4 regions of the Neobacillus sp. NPDC097160 genome follow, and region 1 is predicted to be linked to each of the others. Evidence: riboswitches for the same ligand, from Rfam matches in the RefSeq annotation. Region 1 holds a riboswitch; each other region holds the start of a gene.

Region 1 (5,602 bases):
TAACGTCCTGACTATCCATGGCCTCCATCTGCATCATTTTTTTATTATAAATAATTGTTTTTCCCGTTTCGTCTACCGCATGAACACCGACATCCACTTCGTCTAAAATTCGTTGATACATCTGGTTAACAAATTGCAAATAATCTGCCGTCTCTTTTGAATGTTCCACGCTGATTTCATGCCCCTTTTCAAATACTATATAAAACTATTTAAACATTAAAAACTTTTTAACGCAAAAAATATTTGCATGAATGTAAAAGTAAAAAATTCTGCGCAAAATTATTTTGCAGTAAGTGAAAAATACCTTGAAGAATAAGCTTTTTTATTTTGGCACGGTACTTGCATCTTAAATTAATGGAATTTAAAACAAGGGGGTTAATACGTGAAACCATATACACATGAACCATTTACTAATTTTGCAGATGAAAAAAATAAACATACATTTCAAGAAGCATTAAACTATGTTCAATCACAATTAGGTAAAGAATATCCAGTCGTTATTGGCGGGGAACCGATTACAACAGACAAAAAAATTACTTCTATTAATCCAGCGAACAAAGACGAAGTCATTGGCCGCGTTTCCATGGCAGACCAAGAGTTGGCTGAACAGGCAATGCAGGCTGCCTTAACTACCTTTGAATCTTGGAAAAAGTGGAAACCAGAACATCGTGCAAATATTATCTTCCGTGCTGCTGCAATCATGAGACGCAGGAAACATGAATTTTCTGCCTATCTTGTAAAAGAAGCTGGAAAGCCATGGAACGAAGCGGACGCCGATACAGCAGAAGCAATCGATTTTCTTGAGTATTATGGAAGACAAATGCTCCGTATTAAAGATGGTTTTCCAGTTAATAGCCGTGAAGGCGAATTTAATCAATTCCATTACATTCCACTAGGAGTCGGAATTATTATTTCACCGTTTAACTTCCCATTAGCGATTATGGCCGGAACAACTGTTGCCGCGATTGTTTCGGGAAACACGGTTCTGTTGAAACCTGCTAACTCGACACCTGTAGTGGCTGCAAAATTTGTAGAGCTTATGACAGAAGCGGGACTTCCGAAAGGTGTGCTTAATTTTGTGCCGGGAAGCGGTGCAGAAATTGGTGACTACCTTGTGGATCATCCGAAAACACGTTTCGTCTCCTTTACAGGTTCTCGCGATGTCGGCTGCCGCATTAATGAACGTGCAGCAAAGGTTCACCCAGGGCAAATTTGGATTAAGCGGGTTATTGCAGAAATGGGCGGTAAGGATACGGTTGTTGTCGACAGCGATGCCGATTTAGAGTTAGCTGCAAAAAGTATTGTTTATTCTGCTTTTGGTTTCTCCGGTCAAAAATGTTCTGCAGGCTCTCGCGCCGTTGTTCATCAAGATGTTTACGACGAAGTCATTGAAAGGGCGGTTGCCTTAACGAAGACACTCACACTTGGAAACCCGGAAGCTCTTGAAAACTATATGGGACCAGTTATTGATGACAAGGCATTTAAGAAAATCATGAATTATATCGAAGTTGGCAAACAAGAGGGCAGATTGATGACCGGCGGTGAAGGCGATGATTCGAAAGGTTACTTTATCCAGCCGACGATTTTCGCTGATCTTGATGAAAAATCACGCTTGATGCAGGAAGAAATTTTCGGACCGGTGGTGGCTATCTGTAAAGCACGTGACTTTGACCATATGATGGAAATTGCCAATAATACTGACTATGGTTTAACCGGTGCCCTTATTTCTAATAATCGTGAACATATTGAACGGGCTAGGGAAGAATTCCACGTTGGAAATCTGTATTTTAATCGTGTCTGTACCGGTGCCATTGTCGGCTATCAGCCATTTGGCGGCTTTAATATGTCTGGCACAGATTCAAAAGCCGGCGGTCCTGATTATTTGCTGCTTCATATGCAGGCAAAAACAACTTCTGAAACATTATAGGGATTTTTCCGAAAGGGGTCTTCTTCCTTGAAGTCCTTACTTTTGGGAAAAATAAAGAAGGGAGCTAACATAATGACTATGAAAACAGCAAAAACAACTGAAATCATTGAACAAACAGAAAAATTCGGTGCGAATAACTATCATCCGCTGCCAATCGTAATTGCTAAAGCAGAGGGTGTTTGGGTAGAAAGCCCGGAAGGTACCCGCTACATGGATATGCTTAGTGCCTATTCCGCTGTTAACCAAGGGCATCGTCATCCAAAAATTATTCAAGCCTTAAAAGATCAAGCGGATAAGGTGACACTTACTTCCCGTGCTTTCCATAACGACCAACTTGGTCCATGGTATGAAAAGATTTGTCAATTAACCAATAAAAACATGGCGCTCCCAATGAATACAGGGGCAGAAGCCGTTGAAACTGCCCTTAAAGCTGCCCGCCGCTGGGGTTATGATGTTAAGGGAATTGCCGATAATCAAGCAGAAATCATTGCTTGCACCGGTAACTTCCATGGCCGGACAATGGGGGCTGTTTCCTTATCGTCTGATCCAGAATATAAGCGCGGCTTTGGTCCGATGCTGCCGGGAATTAACTTAATTCCCTATGGCGATCTCGGGGCGTTAAAAGCAGCTATTACACCTAATACTGCAGCATTTTTAATCGAGCCAATCCAAGGCGAAGCGGGGATTATCATTCCATCGGCAGGATTTATTAAAGCCGCATTTGACTTATGTAATGAAAACAATGTCTTGTTTATTGCCGATGAAATTCAAGCAGGTCTGGGTCGTACGGGTAAAATGTTTGCGTATGAATGGGAAGGAATCAATCCTGACATGCTGATATTAGGAAAAGCACTTGGCGGTGGTGTATTCCCTATTTCTTGTGTCGTAGCGAATGCTGATATTTTAGGCGTATTTAACCCAGGATCACATGGTTCAACTTTTGGTGGAAATCCACTTGCCTGTGCTGTTTCGATTGCAGCACTTGAAGTGCTTGAAGATGAAAAACTAGCAGAACGCTCGCTTGAATTAGGAAACTACTTCCTTGAACAATTAAAATCAATCAATAATCCAATTATAAAAGAAGTTAGAGGCAGAGGCCTGTTTATTGGCGTTGAACTAACAGAGGAAGCAAGACCTTATTGTGAGCAGTTAAAGGATGAAGGACTGTTATGTAAAGAAACCCATGATACGGTGATTCGCTTTGCGCCGCCGCTTATAATTGCAAAGGAAGAAATTGATTGGGCTGTTGAAAAAATTAAACAGGTTTTGGCTTATAAATAAATAATCTTTGACAGTACCTGTTTTGCATGCTATTATTGCAAATAATTCAAAACATTTTTAAAAATTAAAAGCTCTTATGAAGAGAGGCGGAGGGACTGGCCCTATGAAGCCCAGCAACCATTTAACAAATTTGTTAAAAAGGTGCTAATTCCAGCAAGGCATATTGCTTTGGCAAATGAGAGGGATGACAAAGGATTCGCAAGTCTCTCTATGTACCATTAGAGAGACTTTTTGTTTTTCACGAGATAAATGGTTCCAAATCTGTTTTTAAAAACTTTATATCAAAAGCTTCAGGTGCTGTGTAAATGATTTACACGGCTTAAAAGGGAAGACCGGTGAAATACCGGCACGGTCCCGCCACTGTAATGGGGAGCGACTTATCGAACTGCCACTGTTTCATATTGAAATGGGAAGGGATAAGAAGCGATGAACCAAAGTCAGGAGACCTGCCTGTTGTATGCACTTATACTCTACGAGGATATAGGGGGGTGAGGAATACGTGTTGAGGAATCCAGAAGGTCTCAACTCTAGTTAACTATACGTATGAATCTCTCTTTTTATTTTGAAAAGAGAGATTTTTTTAGTTGAGGACCAAAACACAAAGGGGAGAAAAACCATTATGGAAAAAGTATTAAGTTCAAATTTAGGGTACCCAAGAATTGGTGAAAAACGCGAATGGAAACAAGTACTGGAACAGTTTTGGGCAGGTAAAGTAGGCAAAGAAGCCTTCTTAAAGCAAATGGAGGAGATTCGCCTGCAGCAGCTTGTGAAGCAGCAGGAGCAGGGAGTGGACTTGATCCCGGTTGGAGACTTTAGCTTATACGATCATGTGCTAGATACGGCCGTTATGTTCGGTTTAGTACCGAGACGATTTGAATACAGCGGCCGGAAGATACCACTTGAAACCTATTTTGATATTGCTCGAGGAACGAAAGATGCAGTTGCATCTGAAATGACCAAATGGTTTAATACAAACTACCATTATATAGTTCCAGAGCTTGCTGAAACAGCGCCTGCTCTTGTTGAAAACCGCCCGCTTCAATTTTACCAAGAGGCGAAACAAAAACTTGGTATTCATGGAAAACCTGTTATATTAGGACCGGTTACATTTGTAAAGCTATCAAAAGGCTATAACAAAAGTGAGTTTAAAGCAGTTGTCGAACAATTTGTCCCTCTTTATGCTGAAATTTTACGCGAACTAGAGGCAGAAGGCGTAGAATGGGTACAATTCGATGAACCGATTTTAGCTGCTAGTATTTTAAAAGAAGAGATTGCTATATTTAACGAAGTCTACCAGGCATTGCATGATGCAGCACCCAACGTAAAGGTGATCTTGCAAACTTATTTTGAAAGTATCGAGCATTACGAAGAGGTCATTTCACTTCCTGTTCAGGCAATTGGACTGGATTTTGTACATGATGAAGGTCAGAATCTTGCTGCCTTGAAAAAATACGGCTTTCCAAAAAATAAGGTCCTTGCAGCTGGAGTAATTGATGGTCGCAACATTTGGCGTACGAATCTTGAGGAGACATTTTCAATTCTTACAGAGATTACCGAGGTTGTTCCCAAAACAAGTCTAATTGTTCAGCCGTCATCAAGCTTATTGCATGTACCTGTGACAGTAAAAATCGAAGAAACGCTCGATGAGTTGCTAAGAGATACGTTATCATTTGCTGATGAAAAATTAGCGGAAACGGTGATACTTACAAAAGGCATAAACGATGGAAAAAAAGAGATCGAGAAGGAAATCGCAGAAAGTACCAGAGCGATTCAGACATTAAATCAATCATCGATTCGAAATAACACTCAAGTCCGTGAAGCTGCACTCAGCTTACAGAAGGATCAAGCAGAGCGGAGAGCCCCATTTACCGTCCGGCAGGGAATTCAAGAAAAAGCTTTTCAATTACCAGTTCTTCCTACGACAACGATAGGGAGCTTCCCGCAAACAAAAGAAGTCAGAAAACAGCGTTTAAAATGGCGGAAAGGCGAATTAACCGATAGTGATTATGGAGCCTTTATAAAGGCGGAAATAAAAAAGTGGATTGATATTCAAGAAGAACTCGGTCTGGATGTGTTGGTACATGGAGAATTTGAACGGACAGACATGGTTGAATATTTTGGTGAAAAATTAGCTGGATTTCAATTTACAAAATACGGCTGGGTTCAGTCATATGGTTCAAGATGTGTGAAGCCGCCGCTTATTTACGGTGATGTCGCATTCAAGAAACCTATGACAATTGAAGAAACTGTTTATGCCCAATCGTTAACAAGCAAACCAGTAAAAGGAATGCTGACAGGCCCGATTACGATTTTAAACTGGTCATTTGTCCGTAATGATATTTCACGTTATGCAGTGGCAAATCAAATTGCGCTTGCACTTCGAAAAGAAGTGGA
Region 2 (5,602 bases), on a different contig from region 1:
ATACTGTCCACACAACTGCTGCTTGAGGGGTTTTATACCATCTCATCACAATCATCTCCTATTAATTTTTGTGAAATAATTCACAAATTAATGTAAAAATAATTTCTTTCCCCATTTCGACTAGGGGCGATCAGCTAGCTGTTTCTTGTAGTGAAGGTTTGTGAATTGTTTCACTATCTTCTCTACACTTATAATATACTCTGCCGTTATTAAAATGACAACGACTTTCACAGTTTCTTAACATATTAATGTTAGAAATTTGAATAGAATGTGAACTTAATAAGTTGCTAATGTTAGAAACTCAAAAGACGGCATCTAAAACGTGATGCTGTCTCTTTTTTAGTCCATTTCATCTCAGAGCCTCTCCTTATTTTCTTATGTCTTGCTTTTTGACACGATTGACTGATAATCATCTGTATAACCGACTAAGTCGCCCCATTCCATCAAATCTTCATCAGAAATCTTCCAAGTGTGTTGTTCTGAGTCTTGGCGAATGACAGCAAAATGGCGGGGATCGGTAGAATAAACTTGATAACCTTCTTTTTTAGATTGATCAATAAAAAAGTAATCTTCGGCACGATTCACCTTTTCAAAGCGGACATAATAAAATATATCTTTACGGAAAAGTAAAGTCGCACCGGCAACAGTATCCGTAACTGAGTTTTCAGTACCTTTAACATGTATTAATGCCTTTTTATTTTTGAAATAAATATAGTACGAGCTTTTGCCGACAATCGAAACCTTTTTATTATTAAACGCATCCATTGAACTGGAAATATATTCAGGACCGTAATAGTCATCATCATCAAATTTCGCTATAATGTCATAGCTTGCGTTCATTACCCCAAAATTTAAGCAGTCGCCTAAGGCTGCTTTTTCATGTAATTGAAATACCTGTACATTTGGATAATTCCTTGCCTTTTTGATCCATCGGTCAATATCTATCGTGTCTTTATTCAAGATTATAATTAACTCTTTATCCTGCCAGGTTTGCTGTTGATAATTATTAAAAACATTATCGATACTTTCTTCTCTTATGGTGCACGTTATAATGGAAACCACTTTTTCACTCCTTCTATGATTATGATTTTATAACTTGATTTATAAAGTTTGTTAAATTAGGATAGTCGCTTAGACTTTTTATATCATTAAGGAGCTCTTTTCGATCCTCTGAGCCGAAGCCTGCAGCCCCTAAGATATTGAAATGACGGATATCGACCTGGAGCATAAGAATAATGGTTTCAAGGATGAGGATGAATTTTTCTTCGAATTTTTGAAATTGCTCCGGCCTAGATTTTCCAAGTATTTTATATTCCCTTAGGATATTATTCATCGTTAATAAATCCGTGAGTCCAGAAAGCTCTAATCCTAGAATGAGGATATCAACATCATGATGTTTTATCGTAAAAAGGCCAAAGTTCCCGACTGCCTCTCTCCATTTGCTTTCCCCAACCGGATGCTCCTGATGGTAGGTGAATAATTGATCGCTGACAATATTTTGAGCACCCATTTTGTATAATCGGTATCCTAATTCCCAATCTTCGTAACCGTAATGGAAAAACTCTTCATCAAATCCTCCTGCCTTAACGATCATTTCTTTCCGTATAGAGACGTTCCCTGTTAGAAAGGCCATCCATGGAAATGCAAACCCTTCTAAATCTGCACTGAAATTTCGGATAATCTGCCGAAACCATGGAAATGATTTAAACGCTAAATCCCTATAGGTTTTTCTTGCGAAATCGCTTTTCTCTAATAATGAATATGGTTCATCATAATGGGTTTTACGATTTTGGAATCTCGTATATATTTCTTTATTATTTTTTGTTAAATCTGCAATGGTGTCTATTTTTTGCTCAGAGAAACTGGGGAAAACACATGTATATAGTGCTTTGGAATGCATAACCCCTGACAAAATCACGTTATTTTTGGATTGATGATACTTATAGTGATTTTCAACAAAATCAGGTTCCGTGATCATTTCCGCATCTAGAAAGATCAAAATGCTTCCCCTTGCAGAACGAACACCTAAATTTCTGACCTTTGCTCTTCCCAGCTTTTGATTACTATGGATATATTTAAAGTGATAGGGCGGAGAGTAGCCTTTTAGTTTTTCTTCCGTTTGGTCTGTTGAGGCATCATTAATAAAGATGACTTCCATTTTTGCAGGATTAAAGGTTTGGAGTTCAAGTGAATAGAGGGAAAATAGATTAAGTGGATATTTATTTTGTGACGGCATAATAACACTGACTTCAATGTCTTGATCAATTTTATTTACCGATGAACCTTCAGTGTTACTTTTTTGGGGACTTTGCATCATCTCTTTTTGTGTACTTTCTTTTTGTGTACTTTCTTTTTTAAAACTTCCTGACATGACGCACCCCTTCAATTTTTGTTTTATCAAATAACTAGTCCATTTGGTCGAGCTTTTACACAATATGTTTACCATTTAGTTTTGACTAAACTTGAGCCCAGTTTTGTTAATTTCGTTTATTTTTTATTGAAAGCAAAGAAAAAAAGAGCTTGAGGACTCTTTTTTTCTGGAGAAATTTCTATCATGTTGTTAATGCCGTTAGTCGAGGGGCTGGTGCATTGTTTTTACACACATAAACCAAATCTTCGATGATAGCACTTGCAGTTGGAAACATTCCAGCACCTGGTCCTTGCAGCGTGATTTCACCCACAATATCAGAGTGGACACTGACAGCATTCTGAACCCCTTCCACATGGTAAAATGGATGCTCCTTTCCAACAAGGACCGGCTTTATGGTTGCTTTAATCTGATTTCCCGACTTACTTATTTGGGCAATATGTTTATACCGTAAGCCTAATTCTTCAGCTTTTTCAATTAATTCACTTGTAATAGCGGTAATCCCTTCACGCTCAACATCATGCCAGTTTGGTTCCTCTCCAAAGGCAATCCGGCTAAGAATCATCGCTTTATAAAAGGCGTCATAGCCCTCAATATCATTTGTCGGGTCAGCTTCAGCAAATCCGTTTTCTTGGGCTAAGCTTAGTGCTTCGGCAAATGACTGCTTACCCTCCCGCATTTCGGTCAGGATAAAATTCGAAGTTCCATTTAAGATTCCTTGAACCTGTTGAATGCGATTGATGTTTAATAATTGTCTAAAGGTTTGAATTACTGGGATTCCCCCTGCTACCGTTGCTTCAAAACCAACCGATACATTATTTTTTTCTGCCAGCTCGAGCAGCTCTTGTCCATGATGGGCAAACATCTCTTTATTCGCTGTAATAATGTGACATCCCCGTTCGATGGCCTTTTTCAAAAATGAAAATGTTGGGTCCTTGTCCACGATGGCTTCAATGACAATATCAAGCTCCGGCATATTTAGAATGTCTTCAAAATCTGTAGTAAGGAGAACATCCTCACTGACGTTTCTTTCCTTCTGCTTATTTTTTATTAGGACAGCGGCAACCTCAACCTTTTTACCCAATACCGCTGTTAATTCCTCCGCATGTGATTGAATCGTCCGATAAACACCTTCCCCAACTGTTCCAAAACCTAGGATTGCCACTTTTATTACAGTCATTGTCCATCCACCCCTATTTAGATATTTTTTTTAAAACAGGAAAAGCCCTCTTCATAAGAAGAGGGCAGAATCCTCCTCTTATCTGTCAGGTTAAAAATAACCTGCAGGAATTAGCACCTTTTCAAGGAATACCTTGAAGGTTGCCGGGCTTCATCGGGCCTAGTCCCTCCGCCGCTCTGGATAAGAGTTGTATTTAGTTTCATTAATTTACCAAGTTATAAAGAGAATGTTAGCTGAATCTTCTGTCAATGTCAATAGATTTTTATAACGGTAATAAAGCGATTGATTCTATTGTCGTGATTTTTTCAATCATCTGGAGCCATTTCTGCGGTTTATTGGATAAAACCGAATAGTAAGTAGTCAGAAAATCCTTTACTAAAGCGGCTGGTAATTGACCAAACTCATCATCTGTTGGCATGAAACACAAATCAAGTCCCTCTACAGCCTCCCCAGTATTTTCCCAAGAAGGGTGAACATAAGTAAGATCAAGGCGCTTATAGCCTAAATGCGACAATACTTCCCGGCGCACATAGGGGTCCATCACCTTAACGCCGCCAAATTCGTGATGTTCTACTCGGTAAGGATCATAGATTTCTGCAAACATTCCGAACAACACTTTGCCATTTTCTTTGGCAAGCTGGTTTAAATCCTTTAAACGGTTTTGCGCTAAAAATCGTCCAAGCCCTAATCCCGGTTCGCTGATAATGGTAAAATCCGTCATAGCAATATTCCAATCGGGGTAATATCGGTATTCCGTTGCTCCGACAACTTGGTCTGCTTTTGTGGCAACAAACACACGAATGCTTGGGTCTTCCAACGGTTCTTTCCAATGGTCATATTCCAATACTTCTTCCGGTGGGAAAATTTCTTTCATTAAATCATGAAGCTTTTTAAAATTGGGATCTCCAATACTGGTTATTCTTTTATATTCCATCGGCTTATACGCCCCCTTCTTGTGATTTAAACGGGTTCTTCCATTCCATTAAGGCTGCATTGTTGCAGGACTCTTCATCATCGAGATAATTTTTTGCAATGCCGACTGGTACACGGCCGCACCGTAGCAAAAAGCTAATGACGGGATCGTCTAATTCTCCACTAATGACCGCTGTTAGATACTCATTGGGGGTCATTTGATCAACCACATTATGATAGCCTGGCATCCTGCCTCCGCCCAGCAGTCGGGCATATCCCTTTTCAATGACTATATGGTACATCGCTTGCATCATTAATTTACCTAGCCCTAGTTTCCTGTATTGTGGGCGAACACTGATATCGACAATATACAATGTATCGCCATTCGGATTATGGCTGCGGATGTACCCGTTGTCGGTGATTTCTTCCCAAGAATGATTGAGATTATTTGGGTCAAACTCGACACAAAGACCTGTGAGCGAACCAGCCAGTTTCCCTGCAATTTCACAGCATAGCGCACCATCTGGAAAAATGGTTACATGATTCGTTAGCTGCTGTTTATTCCACCATAATTCGGCTGGGAAAGGCGGTGGAAAGCATTCAGACTGGATTTCAATGAGCTGATCAAAATCATTTTTGGTGTAATTGCGAATGATCGCCTTTACGGGCTGACCCTGGTCATATACATAAAATTCACTTCGATACACGGTTTGGTTTCACACCCCTTGTTATATCTAGCTACAACATTCATCTGCTAGTGGGCTTCGCTAAAAGTAAGCCCCAAGTTTTTCTAATTACCAATCGGTATAAAGGTCTGTTCTGCGGTCACGCCAGGTTGTGACCGAGCCGTGCTCGCGAACTTTATATAAAAGTTCTAAATCCAGATCGGCTGTTACAACCATATCATTATTAATTTCCCCTTCTACCAATATGCCTTTTGGCGGAAATGGGATATCATTTGGGGTTATTATTGCCGCCTGGCCAAAATTTGCCCGCATAAAATCGACTGTTGGCAGTGAACCGACAGTTCCTGTTAAGACCACATATACTTGGTTTTCCACTGCGCGGGCATGGCTTGTATATCGTACTCTATGAAAACCATGACGATCATCTGTGCAGGATGGACAGAAAATGACATCGGC
Region 3 (5,602 bases), on a different contig from region 1:
TGGGGTTTAATTATTTTACAAATGAGGAGGAAGAGAAATGGCAGAAAATCAAAAGAAGTATCGTTTTGAAACATTGAGTGTTCATGGTGGTTTGGCTCCGGATCCGGTAACAGGTGCTCGCGCAGTTCCAATTTATCAAAACAACGCCTATCAATTCAAAAATACCGAACATGCGGCAAACCTTTTCAGCTTAGCGGAACCTGGGTACATATATACTCGGATTCACAATCCGACCACTACGGTTTTTGAAGAAAGAATATCGTTATTAGAAGGAGGCGTTGGTGCACTTGCTGTTGCTAGCGGCATGGCTGCCATCACGCTCGCGATTTTAAACATTGCCGAGGCAGGGGATGAGATTGTCTCTGCATCGAACCTTTATGGCGGAACGTATAATCTATTTGCTGTTACCCTTCCTAAATATGGAATTAATGTGAAGTTTGTCAACCCGGATGATCCGGAAAACTTCCGGTCGGCGATTACAGAAAAAACAAAGGCTGTTTTTGCGGAAACGATTGGTAATCCTAGCTTGCGTGTGCTCGATATTGAGAAAGTAGCGGAAATCGCTCATGATGCAGGGGTACCATTAATTATTGACAACACCTTTGCTACTCCATATCTTTGCCGGCCAATCGAATTCGGTGCCGATATTGTCGTGCACTCGGCAACAAAATGGCTGTTGGGAAATGGGACATCTACAGGAGGCATCATTGTGGATGGCGGTAAGTTTGATTGGAATTCACCGAAATTCCCGGGCTTTACGACACCGGATGCCAGCTATCATGATCTTGTTTATGCGGAAGCGCTCGGTGCCATTGCCTATATTATTAAAGCACGCGTGCAATTATTGCGTGATCTTGGCCCTGCGCTAAGCCCGCAAAATGCCTTCCAATTCACGCTTGGACTCGAGACACTTCATGTCCGGATGAAGGAGCATGTGGCCAATACAAAGCAAGTGGTTGAGTATTTAGAAAACCATCCTGCCGTGGACTGGGTTTCCTATCCGGGTCATCCATCACACCCAGACCAGAAGCTCGCGAAAAAGTATTTACCTAAAGGTGCGGGTTCTATGGTTATTTTTGGCATTAAGGGTGGAAAAGAAGCAGGCGCTAAATTGATTGATTCGCTGTCACTTTGGGCGCATGTGGCCAATGTTGGTGATGCAAAAAGCTTAATCATTCATCCGGCAAGTACGACGCATCAGCAATTAGATGCGGAAGGACTTAAAGCGGCAGGTGTATCAGAGGATTTAATTCGACTTTCGATCGGAATTGAAAATGTTGAGGATTTAATCGAGGATCTCGAATCAGCGATTGAAGCTGCAACAGGCTTGGCTTCAGTGAAGGCAAATGCCTAAAATTTCCTAAATCTATTTTTTCGAGAATAAAGAATTTTTCGTTGACACCCCTTTTTATCCGTGATACGATAGCATTTGTAAAATAATTCACTTAAACAATTTAACGTGTTAATTGAATATAGAATGCTGTTAGCTCTTATCAAGAGAGGTGGAGGGATGTGCCCGATGAAGCCCGGCAACCGTCAATATTATTTATTGAAATGGTGCCAATTCACACAAAGCGTTTGCTTTGGAAGATGGGAGAAAGGTCTAGTTCGTGATGCCTTTCTGCCTGCGCAGAAAGGCTTTTTGTTTTGGGATAGGAAAGTATAAATTTCGACTTTGGAAATTGTCTAGCTAGAAGCCTCCCGCATTTTATTTTTCCAAAATATTTTCGCCTAAACAGTCAAACCTATATTTAAGTAACTGGTAATCAGGATAAGAAGCAGGTGATTCAAGTGATTTCAATAAAAGATGTTCATAAGATATATCCCTCCAAGCAAGGGGAGCTAAAGGCCGTCGATGACGTGAACCTTGAAATACAAAATGGAGAAATTTTCGGTGTGATTGGTTATAGCGGTGCCGGAAAAAGTACCCTGATTCGGATGTTAAATGGCCTGGAGCTGCCGACTGATGGAAGTGTCACGGTTGCCGGCCGAGTGATTTCGAAAATCAAGGGAGCTGAACTTCGAAAAGCGCGTCAGGAAATTAGCATGATTTTCCAACATTTTAACTTGCTGTGGTCAAGAACAGTTAGTGAAAATATTGCTTTTCCCCTAGAAATTGCCGGAGTTAAGGGGCCACAAAGAAAGGAACGGGTCGAAGAGTTGATTAAGCTGGTTGGACTGGAAGGCCGAGAAAATGCTTATCCATCACAGCTAAGCGGCGGACAAAAGCAGCGGGTTGGGATTGCTAGAGCTCTCGCAAATAATCCAAAAGTATTGTTATGTGATGAGGCAACTTCAGCCCTCGATCCGCAAACGACAGATTCGATTTTAGAATTGTTAGTTGATATCAATAAACGGCTCGGGTTAACAATTGTCTTAATTACCCATGAAATGCATGTCATTCGTAAAATCTGTCACCGGGTAGCAGTGATGGAAAGCGGCCGAGTGGTAGAGCTTGGTTCCGTGCTTGATGTCTTTAAAAATCCGCAGCAGCCAATCACCAAACGGTTTGTCCAGCAGGTAACAGAACCGGAAGAAACGAAAGAAACAATCGAACATTTACTTAAACTTTATCCGTATGGACAAGTGGTTCAGCTCTCGTTCATCGGGGAAGCAGCTGAACAGCCATTAATCACAAACATAATCCGGGATTTCGATGTTGTTGTAAATATTCTTCAAGGGAAAATTTCGCACACGCAAAACGGATCATACGGAACATTATTTATCCATTTGGATGGACAAGCTAGCGAAATACAGCAAGCCATCGATTATATTCACTCCCAGCAAGTTGGCGTGGAGGTGATCAGTAATGGCTAATTTTATGGAAATGGTAAAGTGGGAAAATTTAATAGAAGCAACACGTGAAACCATTTATATGACTTCCATTTCCGTGTTTGCGACATTTATTTTAGGATTATTCCTGGGTCTATTGTTGTTTTTAACGGATAAAGGTAATATTTGGGCTAATCGGCCTGTTAACGTCGTTATTGCCGGCTTTGTTAATATTTTTAGGTCTATCCCCTTTATTATCTTAATTGTTTTATTAATTCCATTTACAAAATTATTACTTGGGACTATGCTTGGTGCAAATGCTGCGCTCCCAGCCCTTATTATTGGAGCAGCTCCTTTTTATGCTCGTATGGTAGAAATTGCCCTAAGGGAAATCGATAAAGGTGTTATTGAAGCATCGCAATCGATGGGAGCAACACATGGTCATATCATTTTTAAAGTATTGATACCTGAATCTTTACCGGCATTAATTTCAGGGATTACCGTCACAGCTATTTCGCTAGTCGGCTTTACCGCGATGGCTGGGGTCATTGGATCCGGTGGACTTGGGCATTTTGCCTACCTTGAAGGTTTTCAGCGCAATAGACCAGTTGTTACGTTAGTTGCAACGATTGCGATATTAATTTTGGTTTTTATCATCCAATTTGTTGGAGATTATTTTACAAAGAAAACAGATAAACGATAACTGGAGGAGTTAAATAATGAAAAAATTACTAAGTGTTCTTTTTATTGCGTTCGCAGTGTTTGCCCTAACAGCGTGCGGCGGGGAAAAAAATGATACTGCTAAAAAGGATGGTAACAAGAAATTAGTCGTTGGTGCATCTGCTGTACCGCATGCGGAAGTGCTAGAAGCGGCAAAACCTTTATTAAAAGAAAAAGGCATTGACCTGGAAATCAAAGTTTTCCAAGACTATATCCTTCCAAACGTAGCGTTACGAGATAAAGAACTCGACGCAAACTATTTTCAAACACCAGGGTATTTAGACCTACAAATGAAAGAAAATAAGGATTTTAAATTTGTAAGTGTTGGTGAAATCCATAAGGAACCAATCGGAATTTATTCTAAAAAATATAAAAGCTTAAAAGACCTTCCAAAAGGCGCAAAAATTATTATGAGTGATTCACTTAGTGACCACGGACGTATTTTACCGATTTTTGAAAAAGAAGGTTTAATTAAGCTTAAAGAAGGCGTTGGCGCGAACGCAAGAGTTGAGGATATTGTTGAAAATCCAAAGAACCTTGATTTCTCCACTTTAATTGAAGCAAAATTATTAGCCTCTTCTTTCGAAAGTGGTGAAGGTGATGCGGTCGTCATTAATACGAACTACGCATTAGAAGGCGGTATTGATATCGGCAAGTATGGAATTGCCTTTGAAGGCAATGACGTTGTACCGGCAAACCTTGTGGTCGTACGTTCAGAGGATAAAGACCGTAAAGACATCAAAACGCTTGTAGAAGTTCTGCATTCAAAAGAAATTCAAGATTTCATTCTAGATAAATACAAAGGTGCGGTAACGGTTGCTGAGTAATATATAAATAGGTAGAAAGACAGAAGCCAGTGATCCCCTCACTGGCTTTTCCTATTTCGAATGGAGCAGGCCATTACATACATGAATCCTTCTTATTGGGTAAAAATAGAAAGGATTTTACCCGTGAATACTGTTGGAAATGTCCAAAAAATGAGGTATGATTTTAAACGGGCCCATTTTACATAATGGTTTATTGACTGAATTTTCCCAAAAACACACTCTCATTCTCATTTAGAGTCTGCTTAATGAAAATAATAACATTGTTTTTACTGTTTAGGAGTTGCTAATACATTTCATTTGTTATAAGATTGTAATGAGAATAAAATGAGAATAGAACATAGACCCATTGGGTCTACAAGATACAAAACTTTCTTTTCGGAGGTATAGATATGGCTGGATCAACTTTAACGATCAAAGATTTACATGTAGAAATTGATGGGAAAGAAATTTTAAAAGGTGTAAACCTTGAAATAAAGGGCGGCGAAATCCACGCGATCATGGGTCCAAACGGTACTGGTAAATCCACGTTATCATCGGCGATCATGGGGCACCCAAAATATGAAGTAACTAGCGGAAACATTACGTTAGACGGACAGAATGTCCTTGAAATGGAAGTAGATGAACGCGCGCGTGCAGGTCTATTTTTGGCGATGCAATATCCAAGTGAGATTAACGGCGTAACAAATGCCGATTTTTTACGTTCAGCACTCAATAGCCGCCTTGGCGAAGGAAATGAAATTTCGCTTATGAAGTTCATTCGTAAAATGGATAAGCAAATGGAATTCCTTGAAATGGATCTTGATATGGCACAGCGCTATTTAAATGAAGGTTTCTCAGGCGGAGAGAAAAAACGTAATGAAATCCTGCAATTAATGATGTTAGAACCCAAAATTGCTATCTTGGATGAAATCGACTCCGGCTTAGACATCGATGCCCTTAAGGTTGTTTCTAAGGGAATCAATGAAATGCGCGGCGAGGAGTTCGGCTGCTTAGTCATCACCCACTATCAACGTTTGTTAGACTATATCACTCCTGACCATGTGCACGTTATGATGCAAGGCCGTATTGTGAAATCAGGCGGACCGGAGCTGGCACAACGCTTAGAAGCAGAAGGATATGACTGGATCAAGCAAGAGCTTGGAATTGAAGATGAAACAGTTGGGCAAGAAGCGTAAGAGAGTGTTAGGAGGATTAAAATGACAACAGAAACAAAATTACCATTTGATCAGGGGTTTGTCAGTTCTTTTTCAAAAGAAATGAACGAGCCAGCGTGGTTTGAAGAG
Region 4 (5,602 bases), on a different contig from region 1:
TACGTAAGTATAAATTTCGACTTTGAGAATTGTCCAGCTCCAGCGCCCTAGCGGCTAGTGTCCTTCGCTCTCCGCCCTACGATAAGTCAACATCGAATCGCCTCCGGCTCTCCGTGTTTCCTTTATCTCAGTTGGAGCGCTCCAGGCCATACGCCGCTGACCAGGGCGCTTCCGCTTTTCTTATTGCTTCAACGTTTGCAATTCTTTTTGTAAGGCATAATCCCGTTGAAAAGAATAAACATCCTCTACATATACTTGATGCCACACCATAAACATAAGAACGGTCCATATTTTCCGGCTGTTATCAGCTTTTCCTTGGCAATGGTCTTCAAGCAATCTCAAGACATATGTTTTATTGATTAAATGATCTGTGTTACTTTCACGGATGATCGTTTTCGCCCAATCGTTCATTTCATTCTTTAACCAGTGACGAATTGGTACTGGAAAACCAAGCTTTTTCCGATCAAGTACATGTGCAGGCACAATTCCTTCTGCTGCTTTTCGTAAAATATACTTTGTTGTCCCATTTGCTGTTTTCAAGCTAGTCGGGATTTTCGATGCGACCTCAAACACAGCCTTATCAAGGAATGGCACTCGTAGTTCTAACGAATGGGCCATTGTGACTCTATCTGCCTTAAGTAAAATATCACCGCGCATCCATGTATGGATATCAATATATTGCATCCGGTCAACCGGGTCGTATCCCTTCGATTCCCTGTAAAGTGGGTTTGTTACATCTAAATAATTCAATCCTTCATGATAAACATTTAAAAGATCGCGCTTTTCTTCTTCTGAAAACATTTTTGCATTCCCAATATAACGCTCTTCCATCGGGGTTACGCCGCGTTCAATAAAACTTTTCCCCTTCATCCCTTCTGGCATCATGCCAGCAATCCCTTTTAAAAGCACTTTTCCTACTCGCGGGATTTTATTAAATACCTCTAATGATTGCGGCTCACGGTAAATATTGTAACCGCCGAATAGTTCATCGGCTCCTTCACCTGAAAGAACAACAGTTACATGTTTACGGGCTTCACGAGCAACAAAATAAAGCGGTACGCAGGCTGGGTCAGCAAGCGGGTCATCCATATGCCACATGATTTTTGGCACTTCAGTCATATATTCTTCTGGTGAAATCACGTAACTGATATTTTCCACACCAAGCTTTTCGGCAGTTTCTTTGGCAACATCAATTTCACTAAAGCCATTGTGATCAAAACCAACAGAGAACGTTTTAATGGCAGGGTGATATTGTTTGGCAATTGACGCAATAATCGAAGAGTCAATTCCACCGGAAAGGAAGGAGCCAACCGGAACATCGCTGCGCATATGTTTTTCAACTGAATCAAAAAGGATGTCGCGAATTTCTTTAACAAATTCATCTTCAGATTTCTGTACCGGCTTAAATTGTGCCTTCCAATATCGTTTGATTTCCATAGCCGAGCCGATTTTCTTCGTAAAATAATGACCAGGCTCAAGCTTGTGAATTCCCTCTGACAACGTATTCGGTTCAGGAACAAATTGATAGGTCAAATAGTGCTGCAAGGAATCATAATTTAAAACATCATTTTCTAATGCCAGCAGAATACTCTTTTTCTCAGAAGCAAAGAACGTTCTTTCGCCGTCTTCAAAATAGAAAAACGGTTTGATTCCAAACGGGTCGCGTGCCCCGAAAAGCGTCTGTTCTTGCTTATCCCAAATGGTAAAGGCAAACATCCCACGCAGTTTTTCCACCGCTTTTTCCTTTAAATGACTATAAAGGGCGATAATGACCTCTGTATCGGAGCTCGTCGCAAATGATAAGCCCTCTTTAAGAAGTTCTTCACGTAGCTCAACATAGTTGTAAACCTCACCGTTAAAAATAATCCAGTAGCGTTCATTTTCATACGTTAACGGCTGATGGCCGCTCTCAATATCAATAATACTCAAGCGGCGAAAACCAAATTGAATATGATCATCATAATAAAAGCCATCATCATCCGGTCCGCGATGGGTGATAATATCATTCATATTTTTAAATTCTTGTTTTTGCTTGTCACTATAGTTTTGTGTTTTGTCGTGTACACAACCGATAAAACCACACATTATGTACCTCACCTACTCCATTAAAAATAAAACCTCTCTAATACTACCACTTTTTTTATAAAAAATGCACTGTGAACAATAGGAAATTAAAGTATCTTCAGTTTTCACTTCTTTTGGCCTACTTAAACATTTTATTCCAGTTAACCATTTACTGAACAAGAAAATAGACGAAAAAATAAAAACGGGAGTTACATTAAATATGCAACTCCCACTGCTTTTATTGCCTAGCTGCAGCGCCGAGGCGCTTTCGCTTTTCTATTTTATAAATTTGCTTGCCCGCGTAAAGCCTCTGCTTTATCAGTGCGCTCCCAAGGCAGGTCAACATCTGTACGTCCAAAATGGCCGTATGCAGCTGTTTGCTTGTAGATTGGGCGGCGAAGGTCAAGCATATTAATGATTCCTGCTGGGCGAAGGTCAAAGTTTTCACTTACAAGATCAACTAAAACATCTTCACTTACCTTTCCAGTGCCAAACGTATCAATAGAAATCGAAACTGGGCGTGCCACACCAATGGCATAGGCTAGCTGAACTTCGACTTTGTCAGCAAGGCCAGCTGCAACGATGTTTTTAGCAACATAACGTGCTGCATAGGCAGCAGAACGGTCAACTTTTGTAGGATCCTTACCGGAGAAGGCACCGCCGCCATGGCGAGCATAGCCACCGTACGTATCAACAATAATTTTACGGCCAGTTAAACCGGCATCCCCTTGTGGCCCGCCAATAACGAAACGGCCTGTTGGGTTAATGAAATATTTTGTATTTTCATCAATAAGTTCTTGTGGAACAACCGGATTGATGACATATTCCTTCAAGTTCCGTTGAATTTGCTCTAACCCTACTTCCGGATTATGTTGAGTTGAGATAACGATGGTATCAATGCGAACCGGTTTGTCATTTTCATCATACTCAACGGTTACTTGCGTTTTCCCATCTGGACGAAGGTACTCAAGAACCTTATCTTTACGCACCTCTGTTAATTTGCGAGCAAGCTTGTGTGCTAGTGAAATTGGAAGAGGCATAAGCTCATTGGTTTCATTACAAGCAAAACCAAACATTAAGCCTTGGTCACCTGCTCCAATTGCTTCGATTTCTTCATCTGACATTAATCCTTCACGTGCTTCAAGGGCCTGATCAACACCCATGGCAATGTCAGGACTTTGTTCACCAATGGAAGTTAACACAGCGCAAGTTTCGGAATCAAAGCCATATTTAGCACGATCGTAACCAATACCTTTAACCGTTTCACGAACAATCTTTGGAATATCCACGTAAGTAGAAGTCGTGATTTCGCCGGCAACTAGAACTAATCCGGTTGTTACCGATGTTTCAGCAGCAACACGGGCATTTGCATCCTTTTCTAAAATGGCATCTAAAATGGAATCAGAAATTTGGTCACAGATCTTGTCCGGATGACCTTCAGTTACTGATTCAGAAGTGAACAAACGACGTTTTGTTGACATCTGAATTCCTCCTATCATATGAGATCATCGAGGTTTTATGAAGGTTACAGGAATACTTCTCGAACCTCGTGAATTGATACGGTACTCATTCCCTTAGTATGAAATAAACAAAGGATTTTTATTAGAAACTCTTTTCATAAAAGGACTTATACAAAACAAAAAACCTTACCATAATGAGGAAAGGTTGTTCCGGGCCTTTCACTCTTATCGTTCAAGGCTGAAGCCTTGCGTCAGATTAGCACCTTCGCATTTGAAAAGGACCTGTTAAGCGGTCATTCTTTTCGTATTGCAGGTTGCTGGGTTTCATTGGGCCTGTCCCTCCACCAGCTCGGGATAAGAGAGTATCCGTTCAAATCAGAATGATACGCTAAAATGATGAGTACTGTCAATAAGTTTTTCAAGAAATTTTCAGGGAGTAGAGGAAGGAAGATTTCATTATTTATTCATAATCTAAATTATTGTCATGACTGATTATAAATTATTTGAATAATGTATAAAATGTAACCTAAATTCATTTAATAGTGTAGACTATTTCTCTAAATGTGTTATACTATTTATCAATATTATGATAATAAAAACCAAAATAAAGGAAGGTTTCCGTAAATGAATTCTGTTCATATTCCAAATGAATTAAATCAACTTTTACAAGAAAGTAATGCTCAATTACAATTATCCGTTCCCCAATTAGTCGAAAAAATCTTAACCCGCAATGAAGGAACGTTAACCGCAACGGGAGCCGTTCGCGTCTCTACTGGCAAATATACAGGTCGTTCACCGCAGGATAAATTTATTGTGATGGAAGAGGCAACGAAAGATAAAATTGCTTGGGGACCGACGAATCAGCCAATTTCTGAAGCGGTGTTCACTAGCCTATATTATAAGGTTCTTGAGTACTTAAAACAACAAAATGAAATTTTTGTATTTAAAGGCTTTGCTGGAGCTGATAAAAAATCCCGCTTACCCATCCAGGTGGTCAATGAATATGCGTGGCATAATTTATTCGTACATCAGTTATTCATTCGCCCATCTGAAGATGAGTTACTTTCACATGATGGCGGATTTACGGTTATTTCTGCACCCAATTTTAAAGCCAATCCTGCTGTTGATGGTACGAACTCGGAAACCTTTATTATCATTTCGTTTGAACGGAAAATTGTTTTAATCGGCGGCACTGAGTATGCTGGGGAAATGAAAAAGTCCATTTTTTCAGTCATGAATTATTTGCTGCCTGAAAATAATATTTTTTCAATGCATTGTTCTGCGAATGTCGGTCTTGAAGGCGATGTTGCCTTATTCTTCGGTTTATCCGGAACAGGGAAAACCACTTTATCAGCCGATCCTAATCGACGGTTGATTGGTGATGATGAGCATGGCTGGTCATCCAATGGGGTCTTTAATGTTGAAGGTGGGTGCTATGCCAAATGCATTAATCTTTCGCGTGAAAAGGAACCGCAAATCTTTGACGCAATTCGCTTTGGAACAGTCCTTGAGAATGTAACAATAAATCAAGAATCAAGAATCCCTGATTATGATGATGGAACATTGACCGAGAACACGAGAGCGGCCTACCCTATGGAAGCGATTGATAATATTATTCAGCCCAGCATTGCCGGTCATCCAAACACGATTGTATTTTTAACTGCAGATGCGTTTGGTGTGCTGCCTCCAATTTCAAAATTAACGAAAGAACAAGCCATGTACCATTTCTTAAGTGGGTACACGTCAAAGCTTGCCGGAACTGAGCGTGGTGTAACATCACCTGAAGCCACCTTCTCCACCTGCTTTGGTGCACCATTCCTGCCGCTTCCTGCGACCCGTTATGCGGAAATGCTTGGTGAAAAAATATTGGAACACAATGCCAATGTCTTTTTAGTGAACACAGGCTGGACTGGCGGAGAATATGGAGTCGGCAGCCGGATGAAACTTTCCTATACAAGAGCAATGGTGCAAGCCGCTCTCGAAGGCGAACTCAACCATGTCGAAACAGTCAAAGATGAAATTTTCGGCTTAAATATTCCACTTCATATTGCCGGTGTACCAGATGAAGTCTTGCAGCC

Evidence for each region. Region 1 has a riboswitch for S-adenosylmethionine ahead of metE (5-methyltetrahydropteroyltriglutamate--homocysteine S-methyltransferase). Riboswitches for the same ligand answer to the same signal wherever they lie in the genome.
Region 2: another riboswitch for S-adenosylmethionine. It lies ahead of ACIQXV_RS02100 (homoserine dehydrogenase); the one in region 1 lies ahead of metE (5-methyltetrahydropteroyltriglutamate--homocysteine S-methyltransferase).
Region 3: another riboswitch for S-adenosylmethionine. It lies ahead of ACIQXV_RS19170 (methionine ABC transporter ATP-binding protein); the one in region 1 lies ahead of metE (5-methyltetrahydropteroyltriglutamate--homocysteine S-methyltransferase).
Region 4: another riboswitch for S-adenosylmethionine. It lies ahead of metK (methionine adenosyltransferase); the one in region 1 lies ahead of metE (5-methyltetrahydropteroyltriglutamate--homocysteine S-methyltransferase).

What each region holds. Positions count from the first base shown of each region.
Region 1 covers NZ_JBIWDU010000019.1:85,127-90,728, reverse strand. Annotated here, with positions in the region: gene ACIQXV_RS23745 (sigma-54 interaction domain-containing protein) at 1-121, opposite strand, end outside; gene pruA (L-glutamate gamma-semialdehyde dehydrogenase) at 383-1,927, shown strand; gene ACIQXV_RS23735 (ornithine--oxo-acid transaminase) at 2,000-3,208, shown strand; SAM riboswitch class I at 3,280-3,390, shown strand; cobalamin riboswitch at 3,484-3,676, shown strand; gene metE (5-methyltetrahydropteroyltriglutamate--homocysteine S-methyltransferase) at 3,828-5,602, shown strand, end outside.
Region 2 covers NZ_JBIWDU010000002.1:25,474-31,075, forward strand. Annotated here, with positions in the region: gene ACIQXV_RS02085 (DoxX family protein) at 1-46, opposite strand, end outside; gene ACIQXV_RS02090 (glycosyltransferase family 2 protein) at 376-1,062, opposite strand; gene ACIQXV_RS02095 (glycosyltransferase family 2 protein) at 1,082-2,371, opposite strand; gene ACIQXV_RS02100 (homoserine dehydrogenase) at 2,553-3,548, opposite strand; SAM riboswitch class I at 3,624-3,735, opposite strand; gene ACIQXV_RS02105 (GNAT family N-acetyltransferase) at 3,811-4,482, opposite strand; gene ACIQXV_RS02110 (GNAT family N-acetyltransferase) at 4,487-5,167, opposite strand; gene ACIQXV_RS02115 (carbon-nitrogen hydrolase family protein) at 5,255-5,602, opposite strand, start outside.
Region 3 covers NZ_JBIWDU010000013.1:177,378-182,979, reverse strand. Annotated here, with positions in the region: gene ACIQXV_RS19175 (O-acetylhomoserine aminocarboxypropyltransferase/cysteine synthase family protein) at 38-1,354, shown strand; SAM riboswitch class I at 1,488-1,597, shown strand; gene ACIQXV_RS19170 (methionine ABC transporter ATP-binding protein) at 1,792-2,817, shown strand; gene ACIQXV_RS19165 (methionine ABC transporter permease) at 2,810-3,475, shown strand; gene ACIQXV_RS19160 (MetQ/NlpA family ABC transporter substrate-binding protein) at 3,492-4,319, shown strand; gene sufC (Fe-S cluster assembly ATPase SufC) at 4,709-5,494, shown strand; gene sufD (Fe-S cluster assembly protein SufD) at 5,516-5,602, shown strand, end outside.
Region 4 covers NZ_JBIWDU010000023.1:57,550-63,151, forward strand. Annotated here, with positions in the region: gene asnB (asparagine synthase (glutamine-hydrolyzing)) at 181-2,085, opposite strand; gene metK (methionine adenosyltransferase) at 2,346-3,545, opposite strand; SAM riboswitch class I at 3,747-3,885, opposite strand; gene pckA (phosphoenolpyruvate carboxykinase (ATP)) at 4,149-5,602, shown strand, end outside.